2 regions of the Rhizobium sp. SG741 genome follow, and region 1 is predicted to be linked to the other one. Evidence: predicted binding sites of a transcription regulator. Region 1 holds the regulator's gene; the other holds the start of a gene.
What was found. Region 1 encodes PhoB, which activates phosphate uptake and scavenging genes when phosphate is short. Its sites were predicted from a motif close to TGTCATNNANCTGTCAT; they were not measured.

Region 1 (7,825 bases):
CTCGATCGCCAAGCCGCTGCTCGAAGTGCTGGCCGGCATTCCCACGATCGTCTACGGCTTCTTTGCCCTCGTCACGGTCGGGCCGTTCCTGAGAGACATCTCGGCGGAGATCGATGGCCTGCTAGCGGGAAGCTATACAAGTTTCATCGAGGCGCAGAGCGTCCTGACGGCGGGCTTCGTCATGGGCGTCATGCTCATTCCCTATGTCTCCTCGCTGTCAGACGACATCATCATGGCCGTGCCGCGGTCGCTGCGCGATGGCTCGCTCGGTCTTGGCGCCACCCGCTCGGAAACGGTCAAGCGCGTTTTGCTGCCGGCGGCACTTCCGGGCATCGTCGGCGCGCTGCTGATGACCGCCTCGCGGGCAATCGGCGAAACGATGATCGTCGTACTGGCCGCCGGTGTCGCGGCTCGCATGCAGTTCGATCCCTTCGAACCCATGACGACGGTTACCGTGAAAATCGTCAACCAGTTGACCGGCGATCTGGAGTTCACCTCGCCGCAGACACTGGTCGCCTTCGCGCTCGGCATAACGCTGTTCTGCCTGACGCTCTGCCTGAACGTCTACGCGCTCTACATCGTCCGCCGCTACAGGGAGCAATACGAATGAGCGACATCGTATCCTCCCCGTCACAGAATATTCCGCGCGGGCTTACGCCGGGCGCCCCGGCGCGGCGCGATATCGGCATCAAGCGGCGCTATGCCGCCGAGCGCCGCTTTCGGGCCTATGGCATCGCCGCCGTAGTCTTCGGCCTGGTCTTCCTTCTCACGCTTGTCTCGACCGTGGTCCGCAACGGCTATACCGCCTTCGTGCAGACCTCGATAACCCTACCGATCGAATTCACCGAGAAAGTCATCGACCCCACCGGCAAGCGCGCCAGCGATCCGAAGGTGCTGATATCAGCCAACTATCCGGTCCTCATGCGCGATGCGCTGGTGAAGGCCTTGGGCATCGATCCTTCCGATCGCGTACTCGTGCGCGAAGCCACGACAATGGTGTCGGACAGTGCGCGGATTGCACTGCGCAACAAGATCATGGCCGATCCCTCGATCATCGGAACGACTGGGAATGTGACGTTCCTTGCGAGCGCCAATATCGACTCCGCCAACAAGGGGCAGATCGACCTGGCGGCCGACGAGAAGGATCGCAAGGTTTCCGATCGGCAGCTCGGCTGGATGAAGCAGCTGACAGCCAGCGGCGCGCTGCACGAAGCTTTCAACAGCGGTCTCTTCCTCTCGGGTAACTCGAGCCGCCCCGAGGCCGCGGGCCTCGGCGTCGCGCTGATCGGCTCGCTCTATCTGATGCTGACTGTCCTCGTGCTCGCCTTGCCCGTCGGTGTCGCCGCTTCGATCTATCTGGAGGAATTCGCGCCAAAAAACCGGCTGACGGATCTGATCGAGGTCAACATCAACAATCTCGCGGCGGTGCCCTCCATCGTCTACGGCCTGCTCGGCCTTTCGGTGTTCATCAACATGATGGGGCTGCCGCGCTCTGCCTCGCTGGTCGGCGGGCTGGTGCTCAGCCTGATGACGCTGCCGATGATCATCATCGCCACGCGCTCGGCACTGCGCGCGGTACCGCCATCGATCCGCAGCGCGGCACTCGGCCTTGGCGCGTCGCGCATGCAGATGGTCTTCCATCATGTGCTCCCGCTCGCCATGCCGGGCATCCTCACGGGCACCATCCTCGGGCTGGCGCATGCGCTCGGCGAGACGGCGCCGCTGCTTCTGATCGGCATGGTCGCCTTCGTCGCCAACTATCCGGCCTCGCCGCTCGATCCTTCGACGGCGCTGCCGGTGCAGATCTACATGTGGGCGAGCGAAGCGGAGCGGGCCTTCGTTGAGAGGACCTCCGGAGCGATTATCGTGCTGCTCTTCTTCCTCGTTGCGATGAATATCGGCGCGATCCTGCTGCGGCGCCGCTTCGAACGGCGCTGGTAGGGGAGGGCGACCAAATGAACATGATGACGGAAGCCGCGGGCGAAAGAGCATTAGCCAAGAAGATGATGACGATCCCCTATAAGATGATCGGCCAGGACGTCTCGGTCTTTTACGGCGACAAGCGCGCGCTCTTCGATGTCAACCTGAACATTCGCGCCAATACGGTCACGGCGCTGATCGGTCCTTCCGGCTGCGGCAAGTCCACTTTCCTGCGTTGCCTCAACCGCATGAACGACACGATCGAGACCTGCCGCATCACCGGCAAGATCACGCTCGACGATCAGGATGTTTATGACAACAGCATCGATGTCGTGGAGCTGCGCGCGCGTGTCGGCATGGTCTTCCAGAAGCCCAACCCGTTTCCGAAGTCGATCTACGAGAACGTCGCCTACGGACCACGCATCCATGGCCTGCACAGCTCGAAAGCCGATCTCGAGCATATCGTCGAGACCAGCCTGCAGAAAGCCGGTCTCTGGGGCGAGGTCAAGGATCGGCTCTATGATGCCGGCACGAGCCTGTCCGGCGGCCAACAGCAGCGTCTGTGCATCGCTCGCGCGGTCGCAGTCAGTCCAGAGGTCATCCTGATGGACGAGCCATGTTCGGCGCTCGACCCCATCGCAACCGCAAAGGTCGAGGATCTGATCCATGAGCTGCGGGAAAACTTCACCATCGTCATCGTGACGCATTCCATGCAGCAGGCAGCCCGCGTTTCGCAACGCACCGCAATGTTTCATCTCGGCCATCTGGTTGAGGAGAACGATACCGATAAAATGTTCACCAATCCCGACGATTTCCGCACGCAGGATTACATCATGGGCCGTTTTGGTTGATGATGCCGTGCGCGCGGCTCCTTTCACACAGTTCACCTTGAGGATAGAAAAATGGTCTCCACTCACATTCTCTCTGCCTATGACGAAGACCTGAAGTTCCTGACGCGCCGCATTGCGGAAATGGGCGGTCTGGCCGAGCAAATGGTCAGCGACAGCGTTCGCGCACTGGTCCAAAGCGATACCAGTCTTGCGCAGAAGGTCATTTCCGACGACGTCATTCTCGATCATGCGGAACGGGAAGTCGGCGACAAGGCGATCGTCACCATCGCCCGCCGGCAGCCGATGGCCGCCGACCTGCGCGAGATCATGGGCTCGATTCGCATCGCTTCCGATCTGGAGCGTGTCGGCGACCTCGGCAAGAACACCGCCAAGCGCGTCATCGCCGTGCAGGGCACAGGCGTTCCGCGGCGGCTTGCCCGCGGCATCGAGCATCTCTCCGAACTGGCGCTCAGCCAGCTCAAGGAAGTGCTTGACGTCTATGCCACCCGTTCGCCGGACAAGGCTGTGTCGATCCGAGAGCGCGACGAGGAAATCGACGCGATGTACACCTCGCTCTTCCGCGAGATGCTGACCTACATGATGGAAGATCCGCGCAACATCACCACCTGCACGCATCTTCTCTTCTGCGCCAAGAACATCGAGCGCATCGGTGACCATGCCACCAACATCGCCGAGACGATCTATTACATGGCGACCGGCGCCCAGCCAGAAGGCGAGCGCCCGAAGGATGATACCGCCAACACCGTTGGCGCGGTGACGGAATAATCTGGAAGCGAAGAAAAGGAGACCAGAGGCGCATGGTTCCGAGAGTTGCTGTTGTAGAAGACGAGGAAGCGCTCAGCGTTCTGCTGCGCTACAATCTCGAGGCTGAGGGCTTCGAGGTCGATACGATCCTCAGAGGCGATGAAGCCGAATTGCGTCTCCAGGAGCGCATCCCCGATCTTCTGATCCTTGACTGGATGCTCCCCGGTGTATCCGGCATCGAGCTCTGCCGCCGGCTGCGTATGCGGCCGGAGACGGAGCGCCTGCCGATCATCATGCTGACGGCCCGCGGCGAGGAAAGCGAGCGCGTGCGCGGTCTTTCCACCGGCGCGGACGATTACGTCGTCAAGCCGTTCTCGACGCCGGAGCTGATGGCCCGCGTCAAGGCGATGCTGCGGCGCGCCCGCCCGGAGGTTCTCTCCACGGTACTGCGTTGCGGCGATATCGAGCTGGATCGCGAGACCCATCGCGTTCACCGCAAGAGCCGCGAAGTGCGGCTGGGACCGACGGAATTCCGCCTGCTGGAGTTCCTGATGTCCTCGCCGGGCCGGGTCTTCTCGCGTTCGCAGCTGCTCGACGGCGTATGGGGACACGATATCTATGTCGACGAACGTACCGTCGACGTGCATGTCGGCCGCCTGCGCAAGGCGCTCAATTTCTCCAATATGCAGGATGTCATCCGCACCGTTCGCGGTGCGGGTTACTCCATGGAAGCTTGAGCGGGTACGCCCGTTCAGGCATCGACATAGCGGCGGAAACAGAAAACGGGCCTTTCGGCCCGTTTCGTTTATCTGATCTAGAGCGGCTACGCGTTTCACCGACTCGCGTGACGGCTCTATGCTATTGTTTTTACGCAATTCCAGGAAAACCGCTTCGCACTTTTCCTGGAATTGCTCTATGGGGCATCTCAGCCGCGCGGTTGAGCTGGCCGACGCCGTTCATGCACCGGCTGGTAGGCCAGGCGCTGATGGTAGCCGCAATAGGGCGATGCATCCGGGCTCTCGTTGCCGCAGAAGTGGAAATCGTCCTTCAGCGGGTCACCGACGGGCCATTTGCAGGTGCGTTCCGTCAGCTCGGTCAGGACGAGGCGCCGAGAGATCGGAACGACGACGTTGGCAGCCGGACGATATTGGATCTCGTTGACCGCATCGACCTCAATCTCTTCCTTGAGCATGGTCGCGCCCTGCTGGCGGGTAACCGTGCGGGTTGCGACGCGCGATGTATAATTCGATGCGCGGGGCGCCGAGGCGCCGCGCTTCGGCGTTCGGGCAGCGGTCGCCGTGCCGCCCGCCTTCGCTCGGCCCGGCAGGCTCAAGCGGTGCACCTTGCCGATGACGGCGTTACGGCTGACACCGCCCAGCTGCGCCGCGATCTGGCTGGCGCTCAACCCTTCGGACCATAGCTTTTTAAGCTTCTCGACGCGTTCGTCTGTCCAATTCATGCCCTGTCTCCGCTGTCGCGTTTCCGATGGCAGAATCCTTCACCATTGCCCCGCATAGGATCGAGGCGCGAAACGCTCTAAAATTGTGGTGACTAGTTCCGCCGCATGCAGTCTAGCAATTGGTTTTTAACCTAGTGTGAGGCTGACTCCGTGACAAGAGTCGCGGGAATCTTGAGGAATCGATTTCGAGGTTTTCCCCAACTTGCTGTCCTGGCGTGGCATTTATGCAATATGATCCGGCCAACGCATCCCGTTCGGCTGCGGCCGCTCTCTCGCACCTGCTAAATCGCCAGTTTTGTTGACATCGCGGTGCAAAACATCAATAGTGCCCACGCCGCCGCAAGGCGGCATTTTTGATTTTTTCGGACCCGTTTCATGGAAAGGAAGCGATTGGTCCTTAGGGTTGTGATCGAGGAGATACGCCATGGCCGAGACAGCGGCGCTTTATGACACCTATATGCGCGCTCCGCTGCGGTTCGAGCGAGGCGAGGGCGTCTGGCTGATCACGGAAAATGGCGAACGCTACCTCGATTTCGCGGCCGGTGTGGCAGTCAATTCGCTCGGTCATGCGCATCCCCATCTCGTGGCCGAACTGAAGGCGCAGGCTGACAAGGTATGGCACCTGTCCAACCTCTACGAAGTGCCCGGTCAGGAGAAGCTGTCGAAGCGGCTGACGGAAGCCACATTCGCTGACAAGGTGTTCTTTACCAATTCGGGCGCCGAAGCGCTGGAATGCGCCATCAAGACGGCGCGGCGCTATCAGTTTGCCAACGGGCATCCCGAGAAGTTCCATATCATCACCTTCGAAGGTGCCTTCCACGGTCGTACCATCGCGACGATCGCTGCCGGTGGCCAGGAAAAGTATATCGAAGGCTTCGGCCCGAAGGCCCCCGGCTTCGACCAGGTGGCTTTCGGCGATCTTGACGCGGTTCGTGCCGCAATCACCGATGCGACGGCTGCGATCCTGATCGAGCCGGTGCAGGGCGAGGGCGGTATCCGCCCGGCGACCAACGAATTCCTGCGCGGTCTCCGCGATATCTGCGACGAGCACGGTCTGCTCCTGGTGCTCGATGAAGTACAGTGCGGCGTCGGCCGCACGGGCAAGCTTTTCGCCCATGAATGGGCCGGCATCAAGCCCGATATCATGGCGGTGGCCAAGGGTATCGGCGGTGGTTTCCCGCTCGGCGCATGCCTTGCGACGGCAGAGGCAGCCTCCGGCATGAAGGCCGGCACGCACGGGTCGACCTATGGCGGCAATCCGCTTGCCATGGCGGTCGGCAATGCGGTGCTCGATATCGTGCTGGCCGATGGCTTCCTGGAGCATGTGCGTGATATGGCGCTGGTCTTCCGCCAGGGCCTTGCTTCGCTCAAGGATCGCTTCCCGGATATCATCGAGGACATCCGCGGCGAAGGTCTCATGCTCGGCATCAAGGCAGCCATCCCGCAAGCGGATCTGCTGCAGGCGATCCGCGCCGAGCATCTGCTGGGTGTTCCGGCCGGCAACAATGTCATTCGCCTGCTGCCGCCGCTGGTCGTGACCGCCGAGGAAGCGCGCGAAGGTCTTGCTCGCATCGAGCGTGCGGCCGAGCGTGTACGCGCCGCCCGCGTCAAGAAATCAGCCTAAGTTCGACGCCCGCAGTCGGGGCGTTCTTGCCCTATGCGGGCGTTATTGTTTTTTCTGGAGTACAGGTGAGGACATGGCTTCTCCGAAACACTTTCTCGATCTCTCGGCTGTCGCGGCCGCCGATCTGCGCCACATCATCGATGACGCGATCGTGCGAAAAAGGGCGTTGAAGGCGGGTACCGCCGATAAGCCGCTTGCCGGCAAGATGCTGGCGATGATCTTCGAGAAGCCTTCCACCCGGACCCGCGTCTCCTTCGACGTCGGCATGCGCCAGCTCGGTGGCGAGACACTTTTCCTGTCCGGAACCGAAATGCAGCTCGGCCGCGCCGAGACGATCGGCGATACGGCGAAGGTGCTGTCGCGCTATGTCGATGCGATCATGATCCGCACGACCGATCATTCGCGCCTGCTGGAACTGGCGGAGCATGCGACCGTTCCGGTCATCAACGCGCTGACCGACGATACGCATCCCTGCCAGATCATGGCCGACATCATGACCTTCGAGGAGCATCGCGGCCCGGTCAAGGGCAAGACCATTGCCTGGACGGGCGACGGCAACAACGTGCTGCATTCGTTGATCGAAGGCGCTGCGCGGTTCGGCTATCGCATGAACATGGCGGTACCTCTTGGTTCCGAGCCCAAGGATCACTATTTGAACTGGGCCCGCAACCAGGGCGCCGAAATCATGCTCTCGCATGATGCCGACCGTGCGGTCGCCGGTGTCGATTGCGTGGTAACCGATACCTGGGTTTCCATGAATCAGGAACACCGGGCCCGCGGTCACAACGTCTTCCAGCCCTATCAGGTCAACGCGGCTTTGATGGCACAGGCCGGCAAGGACGCGTTGTTCATGCATTGCCTGCCCGCCCATCGCGGGGAGGAAGTGACTGATGAAGTGATCGATGGTCCGCAATCCGTTGTTTTCGATGAGGCGGAAAACCGCCTGCATGCGCAAAAGTCGATTCTTGCTTGGTGCCTGGGCGCAATCTGAGGATATGAAACCGCGTCTGAGGGCGCGGGCGCAGTAGGAGTAGAGCAATGGCCGAAAATGCAGCCTCGCTGGGTCAGTTTGATTTTGCCGGTGACGATCACGTGGTTCCCTTCCAGGTGGAAGGGCTCGATGTGCGCGGTCGTGCCGTACAGCTTGGTTCGTTGCTGGACGCAATTCTTGCCCGGCACAACTATCCGACCCCGGTCGCCCGGCTTTTGGCCGAGGCCATCGTCCTG
Region 2 (7,825 bases), on a different contig from region 1:
AATGCCGTTGCCCTGGCCCGCCGTGCTCGGGATACGGTTGAGAATGTCGGTCGGTCGCGATTCGAATCGCGACAGCACGTTCATGCCGAGCGCCAGTGCGAAGAAGAGCGCAGCCAGGATGGCGGTGGTGCGCGTCAGCGCATTGGCCGTACCGCGCGCGGACATGAAGCCCGATCCGCCGCCGATACCAAGGCCGCCACCCTCGGAGCGCTGAATCAGCACCACGCCGATAAGGGCGATAACAACCATGAGATAGATGACAAGCAGTACGGTTTGCATAGGTCCAGTCCTGCCCGCATGCGGGCATCAAAAAGAAAAGCTCGCGGCTCTTTACATGAGGCTCTCGCCTAATCCAAGCCCTTTTGACACCGGAAGTCCGGGCAAGTGGGTCCGTCAGGCGAACTGTCGTTCGAATGCGGCATAAATGGCGAGGAAGTCAACCGCTTTCAAGCTTTGACCACCCACAAGCAAGCCGTTGACGTTGGGAATATCGAGAAGGTCCCGGGCATTGGCGCCGCTGACCGATCCGCCATAGAGGATGCGCATGCCCGCGCCGCCGTTGCCGAAGCGTTCGACCAGTTCGGAACGGATGAAACCATGGGCTTCCTCGATATTTTCGCGGGTCGGAATTAGGCCGCTGCCGATCGCCCACACGGGCTCGTAGGCGATCACGGTCGATTCCGCCGTCGAATCATCCGGGACCGATCCCGCCAATTCCCGCTTCAGCACATCAAGCGTCTGGCCGCTATTGTGCTCATAGGCAGTTTCGCCGAGGCAGATGATGGCCGTCAACCCGGCCTCATGGGCCGCATGCGCCTTGGCGCGCACCAGCATATCGCTTTCCGCGTGATTCCTGCGCCGCTCGGAATGACCGACGATGACATGGGTGCCGAAGCAGTCAGCGATCATCTCGGCTGAGATGTCGCCGGTATGCGGGCCGCTGACCTGTTGGTGGCAGTCCTGGGCGCCGATCGCCAGCGGACTGTCGTCGCAGAGCGCGGTCGCGACGTAGAGCAAGGTGGCCGGGGGGCAGAGCAACGTATCGATTTTGTCCGACAGCGGCGTCTTGACGCCGTCTCCGATCGCCTTGATCTGATCGAGGCTCGCACGCGTGCCGTTCATCTTCCAGTTTCCGGCCAGAAGCGGCCGTATGGTCTTCGTCATTCCGATCTTCTCCCCCTTGATCCACCTGTCGGCCTAACAAAACTGTCGAGGAAAGGAAAGTTATCGAATGGGGCCGGGACGGGTTAAAATCGTTTGAAAAATTGCTTATCCGGAAAATAGATCGAATTGCCCGATGCGTTTCACGATGCTTGCGGATCGACGATCCAGTTCAGCACCTTCCGCCAATCGGTCATGCGCACAGGCGTGCCATGGTTTCCTGTGGCAAAAAGCGTGAAACGTGTCGGGTAATGCGCCTTGTAGAGCTTCTCGAACAAGGCCTGCTGATCGGCCGCCGCATAGACCGGGTCTCTGCTGCCATGGGTGAACCATAGCGGCAGCTTTGCCTTGTAGAAGGCGCTTTTTGTGAAATCCGGGTCCGTCACACCGCTCAGAATCGCCATGCCCTTCAGGCGCTTGACGCTTTCGGCATCGCGGGTGATGCCCCAGCAGACGAAGCTGCCCATGGAGGCGCAGGTCAGGATGACGGGCTTGCCGCCGGATTGTTCATAGGAATAGCGGATCAACGCCGCGATATCGGCGACACCGGTGCTGTCGAAGCCTTTGACGCTCGGCGCATAATATGTGCCGCCATTCCTGTAGGCGAGGTTCTTCAGTCGGTTGAAGTTGCCACCGAAGGTGTCGTCGTTGGAGCCGAGCCGGCGGTCGCCACCGCGGCCGTGAATGAAAATGACGGTGAAGGCCTGGCCCGACGCCGGGCCGATCCGCGTGACGTCAAGCTTGCGGTCGCCGAGCTGCAGGGTCTCGTCCTGCTGGGCTTTCCAGCGGACGCCGGTATCGACATAAGCCGGCTTGACGCGCTTCTCGGGAATCTGGTCGCGGCTGTTGATATCCCGCATTTCCTGGTAATCGATCGTCTGGAACGCACCGTTGTCGTGACTTTCAAGAACGGTCTCATTGGAAAACAGCTCATCCTTGAAGGGTTTCAGCATGTCCGCGCTAGCGACAGACGCTGTCGCCAGAAGCAGGATGCTTGATATTGCGGTCAGGATCGACAAATGAGCTGTGGACATTCGCATGCGGACACTTCCTCCGATCAGCCTGCGGGCTTGCCATTCATCACCCGGCAACGCAAATCTTTTTTGAATCTGCCCCCTCATGGGGCGCCATCGCGCTTGTGTGCCGTTTCTGTCAGAATGACGATGATTCGCGAATAACAAGCGCAAATGCGATAATAAAGGGATCTGGCCCCACCAGGACAAATCTGAGCAGCTTAAAGTTCCATGGATAACAGCAACGATCTCTTCTCCGGACTACCCCGCGCGCCGAAGCCGAAAGCGGTGGAAAAGCCTGACGTCAAGGCGGAAAAGCCTGCAGCCGCTCCGTCACCGCGCGCTGCGCCGACAACATCTTCGGCCGAGGAATATGGCGCCAGCTCCATTCGCGTTCTCGAAGGACTCGAGCCGGTGCGCATGCGTCCCGGCATGTATATCGGCGGCACGGATGAAAAGGCGCTGCACCATCTCTTCGCCGAGGTGATCGACAATGCCATGGACGAAGCCGTCGCCGGCCATGCCGATTTCATCGAGGTCTATCTCGACCGGCAGGGATATTTGACCGTCACCGACAATGGTCGCGGCATTCCGGTGGAAAACCATCCGCAGGTGCCCGGTAAGTCGACGCTCGAAGTCATCATGACGAAGTTGCATGCGGGCGGTAAGTTCGACGGCAAGGCTTACGAGACGTCGGGCGGCCTGCACGGCGTCGGCGTTTCGGTAGTCAACGCGCTGTCGGACGATCTGGAAGTCGAGGTCGCCCGCAATCGCAAGCTCTATCGTCAGCGCTTTTCGCGTGGCCTGCCGACCGGCGGCCTCGAAGAACTGGGCGATATCCACAACCGTCGCGGCACCCGCGTCCGCTTCCATCCCGATCCGCAAATCTTCGGCGATCATGCCCGGTTCGATCCGGCCCGCGTCTTCCGCATGGCCCGTTCCAAAGCCTATCTGTTCGGCGGCGTCGAAATTCGCTGGAGCTGCGATGCCGAACTGGCGCCCGAAGGGGCTGATATTCCCGAAAAGGCGGTCTTCCATTTCCCGGGCGGCTTGAAGGATTACCTCAAGGCAACAATGGGCAACGAGTTCACCGTGACCCGCGAGATCTTCGCCGGCAAGTCGGAGAAGGAAAGCGGTCACGGCTCGCTGGAATGGGCAATCACCTGGTATGGCGGCGATCCGCAAGTCCATTCCTACTGCAATACCATCCCGACCCCTGAAGGCGGCACGCACGAGGCCGGCTTCCGTATCGCGCTCACCAAGGGCTTGAAGAGCTACGCCGAACTGACGCAGAACAAGCGTGCGGCCAATATCAGCACCGAAGACGTGATGATATCAGGCGTCGGCATGCTGTCGATCTTCATCCGCGAGCCGGAATTCGTCGGCCAGACCAAGGACAGGCTCGCATCCGTCGAAGCACAGCGTATCGTCGAAAACGCCTTGCGCGATCCTTTCGATCACTATCTCACCGACAATCCGACCGAAGCAGAAAAGCTGCTGGAATGGGTGATCGAGCGCTCCGAGGAGCGCATGCGCCGGCGCAAGGAAAAAGAAGTCAACCGCAAGTCGGCCGTGCGCAAGCTGCGCCTACCGGGCAAGCTTGCCGATTGTTCGCAGAACACCGCCGAAGGCGCTGAACTCTTCCTCGTCGAAGGTGATTCGGCCGGTGGCTCCGCCAAGCAGGCGCGCAACCGCATGAATCAGGCCATCCTGCCGCTGCGCGGCAAGATCCTCAACGTCGCCAGCGCCGGCCGCGAGAAGCTTTCCGCCAACCAGCAGATCGCTGACCTGGTCCAGGCTCTCGGCTGCGGCACGCGGTCGAAATATCGCGAGGAGGATCTTCGCTATCAGCGCATCGTCGTCATGACCGATGCCGACGTCGACGGTGCGCACATCGCCTCGCTGCTGATTACCTTCTTTTATCAGGAGATGCCCGAACTGGTCCGCGGTGGCCACCTTTTCCTGGCTGTTCCGCCGCTCTATAAGATCACGCAGGGTTCGAAATCCATCTATGCCCGCGACGACGCCCACAGGCTGGAGCTGATGGAGAGCGAATTCAAGGGCAAAGGCAAGGTCGAAATCAGCCGATTCAAAGGCTTGGGCGAAATGCTTCCTGCCCAGCTCAAGGAAACGACGATGGACCCCTCGAAACGCACGCTATTGCGTGTCGTGATCGACGAGGTCGATTTCGAAGGCACGCGCGACGCCGTCGACAATCTGATGGGCACCAAGGCTGACGCTCGCTTCCGCTTCATTCAGGAACGCGCGGCATTCGCGGAGAATCTCGATATTTGACCGCAGCAGCAGATCGCCGCGGGCAATGACTCCCGGCGATATTTTATTGAACTGACGGATATTCGTTACGAAGCCGTCATGGACGGATGCGTAGATGGCGGCATGGCCTTGAATGCCATCATCCCATTCATCCGGATTTGTTTTATCCCTATGCTGAAGCCTTTTTTGACGACTGTCGCCGCCGTTCTGCTTTTCGGCCACGCCGCTCATGCCGCCGATATCGGCGCTACCATCGACGTGCCCTGCCCCTTCGGCGACTGCAAGGCCGGCATCAGCCTTTCCTATCTCGGCAACTACGATATCCCGACCGGTTTCATGGAAAATGGAGTAGAGGTTGGTGGCCTTTCGGGCATCGATTTCGATCCGTCCACCGGCCGCTATATCTCAATCAGCGATGACCGCTCCGAGAAGGCCCCGGCGCGCTTCTACGATCTCGATATCGATGTGAGCGTCAGCGGCCTGAAAGGGGTAACGGTTGTCGATCATGTCAACTTGAAGGACAAGGATGGCCAGCCTTTCGCTTTGCGAAAGGTGGATGCCGAATCCATTCGCTTCGGCAAGGACGGCATCTATTGGAGTAGCGAAGGCGACGGCAAGGCGCTGTCGCCGCCCTTCGTGCGCGTTGCCAACCGCGATGGCAGCTTCGTGCGCGAACTTCCCTTACCGGTCGGATTTGCTCCCACAGCCAACAAGAGCACCGGCATCCGCGACAACCTCGCATTCGAAGGCCTGGCCCTTCTCTCCGGTGGCGATCTGCTGGTCGGCACGGAATCCGCGCTTTACCAGGATGGACCGATCACGACGCTGACCGCCGGCGCGCTCGCCCGCCTCATCCGTTACGATGCGGCAAGCGGCGAGCAGAAGGCGCAATATGTCTACCCGATCTCGCCCATACCGCAGGCGCCCTCCATGGCAAGCGGCTGGAATGACTTCGGCATGTCCGAGATCATGGCGCTTGACGATCGCCACCTCCTGTCGATCGAGCGCGGCTATGCGCAAGGTGTCGGCAATTCGGTCGTGATCAACATGTTCGATCTCGATGGTGCGACCGATGTTTCGAACATCCCTTCCCTTGCTAAGACCGATCAGCGGATCGTGCCTGTGCGCAAGGTACAGATCATGGATCTGCGCGCGCTGGGCCTGGCACCCGACAATATCGAAGGCATTACTTTCGGCAAGGCGAAGGATGGCACGGACGTATTGATCCTCGTCGCCGACAACAATTTCAACCCGACGCAGAAGACCCAGTTTTTCGCCTTCAAGGTGATCCGCCGTCCCTCGTGACGCCTTTCTTATTCGCGTGCCAGTCGTGTTACTGTCACGGCGACGGAATAAAGAGCCTTTCAGGCTGGTGCTCTTGAAACAGCCTAGATCATACCCCATAACCGGTTGATCTAATAAAGAGGGGCGAAGTAAGTCGGGTGGGTGTATTTGAACGTCATAAGCCTAAGGAGCATCGGTGGCTAGGGTCGAGCGCACATGCGCGCATGCCGCTCATTCCATCCATTTCCGCGGCGCGCTGGCTGCTTATTCTGATCGCTATTGCCGGCATCTATTTCTTCTACGGTTTTCTCGTTCCGGTTATGGCCGCTGGGGTCATCGGCTTCGCCACATGGCCGCTTTACAGCGATCTGGTGCGCCGCACCGGCGGAAACACGACGATTGCGGCTACTATCGCCATCATCTTCATCGTCACGTTTCTAGTGCTGCCGATCATTCTTTCTGCCGTCTATATGGCCGGCGAAGTGCGCGAATGGTTCGGCTGGGCCGTCCATGTCAACCGCGACGGTGCGCCGACGCCGCAATGGATTTTGGCGCTGCCCCTCGTTGGCCCATGGCTTGGCGATCAGTGGACGCAATATATCGGTAGTCCTGGCTCCATCGGTGAACTGGCGCAACTCATCAGTGGCGCGCATATCGGCAATATCTACAGGGCCGTACTTGCGGCCGGTGGCAGTGCCTTCCACGTCGTGCTGACCTTGCTGTTCATGCTGATAGCCCTGTTCTTCATCTATCGCGATGGTTCGACATTCGTTCGTCAGGTCGATCTGCTCGGCGAGCGAATCCTTCCGAACCGCTGGGAGCGGATCTCACGTGTCGTGCCGGCGACGATCAGTTCGACCGTCATGGGCATGACGCTGATCGCCATCGGCGAGGGTGTCGTGCTTGGCGTGGCCTATTGGATTGCCGGTGCCCCGTCGGCGATCACGCTCGGTGTTCTCACAGGCGTGATGGCCCTCGTGCCGGGCGGCGCGCCTCTCTCGATGTCGCTTGTTTCGATTTATCTTGTCGCCAGCGGCTCGTTTTGGGCGGGCATCGCGTTGTTTCTTTGGGGGACGATCGAGCTGTTCATCGTCGATAAGACGCTTCGCCCGAAGCTTGTCGGCGGCCCGATCAAGCTGCCCTTCCTGCCGACTTTCTTCGGCCTGGTCGGCGGCGTGAAGACCATGGGTTTCCTCGGCCTCTTCATCGGTCCGGTGCTAATGGCGATCATCGTCGCCATTTGGCGCGAATGGATTCGCGAGGCGGAATTGACCGAGGAACAGCATGCGCAGGAGCCGGAACTGCAGCTGCATGTTCGAGACGGTTCTGACGGGTGAGTTCCACGCTTACTCTTTCGTCAGTCGTTTTTCCATGAACAGGCTCAGCGGATCTGGCTGGTAGCTGCCGAAGGCGGCAATCTCGTGATAGCCGAACCTTCTGTAAAGGCCGATCGCTTCCGGCTGATATATGCCGGTTTCGAGCCGAACTGCCCTAAGGTTTCTTTCGGCCGCTGCCGCTTCGAGCGTCTCCATCAGCTTGCGGGCGACACTGCGGCCCCTGGCGACGGGATCGACGAACATGCGCTTGATTTCCGCCGTGCCATCGCCTGCTTCCACCAGGGCGCAGCACCCGACGATATCTCCCGCGATCCTGGCAACCCAGAAGGTCACGCCTGGCTTTTCCAGTGATGCCAAATCGAGCATGTGATTGCTTTCAGCGGGATAGAGTGATTCCACATAAGCGTTCGACATATCGAGAAGACGGACGACGCCATCCTGGCGCGGGCATTCGATAGCAATAGTCAGCGGCAAGACGCACCTCGAAGATAAGATGCGCGCTGAATATCACGCGGCCGCGAGGGTCGCCAGCGCGGCGAAACTGCGCGCCGTCTGCCGCCTTTCGGCGTTTGCGAGCTTTTCCACCATATCGAGCAGTTGCATGGTCGCGGCGGGCGGCTGCTCGGCAAGGCGGAATTTGCGTATCAATCGCGCAGAAACATTTTCCAGCATGGCCGCGCCGTTCTCGCGTGATGCCTCGCGCCAGATCAGCGTCGCCTCCACGAAGACGGTGCTGATATCGCGGGATAATCCTGC

Region 2: a site for PhoB is predicted at 4,533-4,549, ahead of FHT29_RS13060 (esterase-like activity of phytase family protein). Genes of this name have one in related genera too.

What each region holds. Positions count from the first base shown of each region.
Region 1 covers NZ_JAAZQP010000003.1:389,027-396,851, forward strand. Annotated here, with positions in the region: gene pstC (phosphate ABC transporter permease subunit PstC) at 1-610, shown strand, start outside; gene pstA (phosphate ABC transporter permease PstA) at 607-1,941, shown strand; gene pstB (phosphate ABC transporter ATP-binding protein PstB) at 1,956-2,771, shown strand; gene phoU (phosphate signaling complex protein PhoU) at 2,823-3,536, shown strand; gene phoB (phosphate regulon transcriptional regulator PhoB) at 3,569-4,252, shown strand; gene FHT29_RS10380 (GcrA family cell cycle regulator) at 4,441-4,974, opposite strand; gene FHT29_RS10385 (aspartate aminotransferase family protein) at 5,399-6,598, shown strand; gene argF (ornithine carbamoyltransferase) at 6,672-7,589, shown strand; gene FHT29_RS10395 (Hsp33 family molecular chaperone) at 7,637-7,825, shown strand, end outside.
Region 2 covers NZ_JAAZQP010000004.1:314,624-322,448, forward strand. Annotated here, with positions in the region: gene secG (preprotein translocase subunit SecG) at 1-279, opposite strand, end outside; gene tpiA (triose-phosphate isomerase) at 394-1,164, opposite strand; gene FHT29_RS13050 (alpha/beta fold hydrolase) at 1,305-2,201, opposite strand; gene parE (DNA topoisomerase IV subunit B) at 2,406-4,469, shown strand; gene FHT29_RS13060 (esterase-like activity of phytase family protein) at 4,620-5,753, shown strand; gene FHT29_RS13065 (AI-2E family transporter) at 5,891-7,069, shown strand; gene FHT29_RS13070 (GNAT family N-acetyltransferase) at 7,079-7,543, opposite strand; gene FHT29_RS13075 (DUF2336 domain-containing protein) at 7,577-7,825, opposite strand, start outside.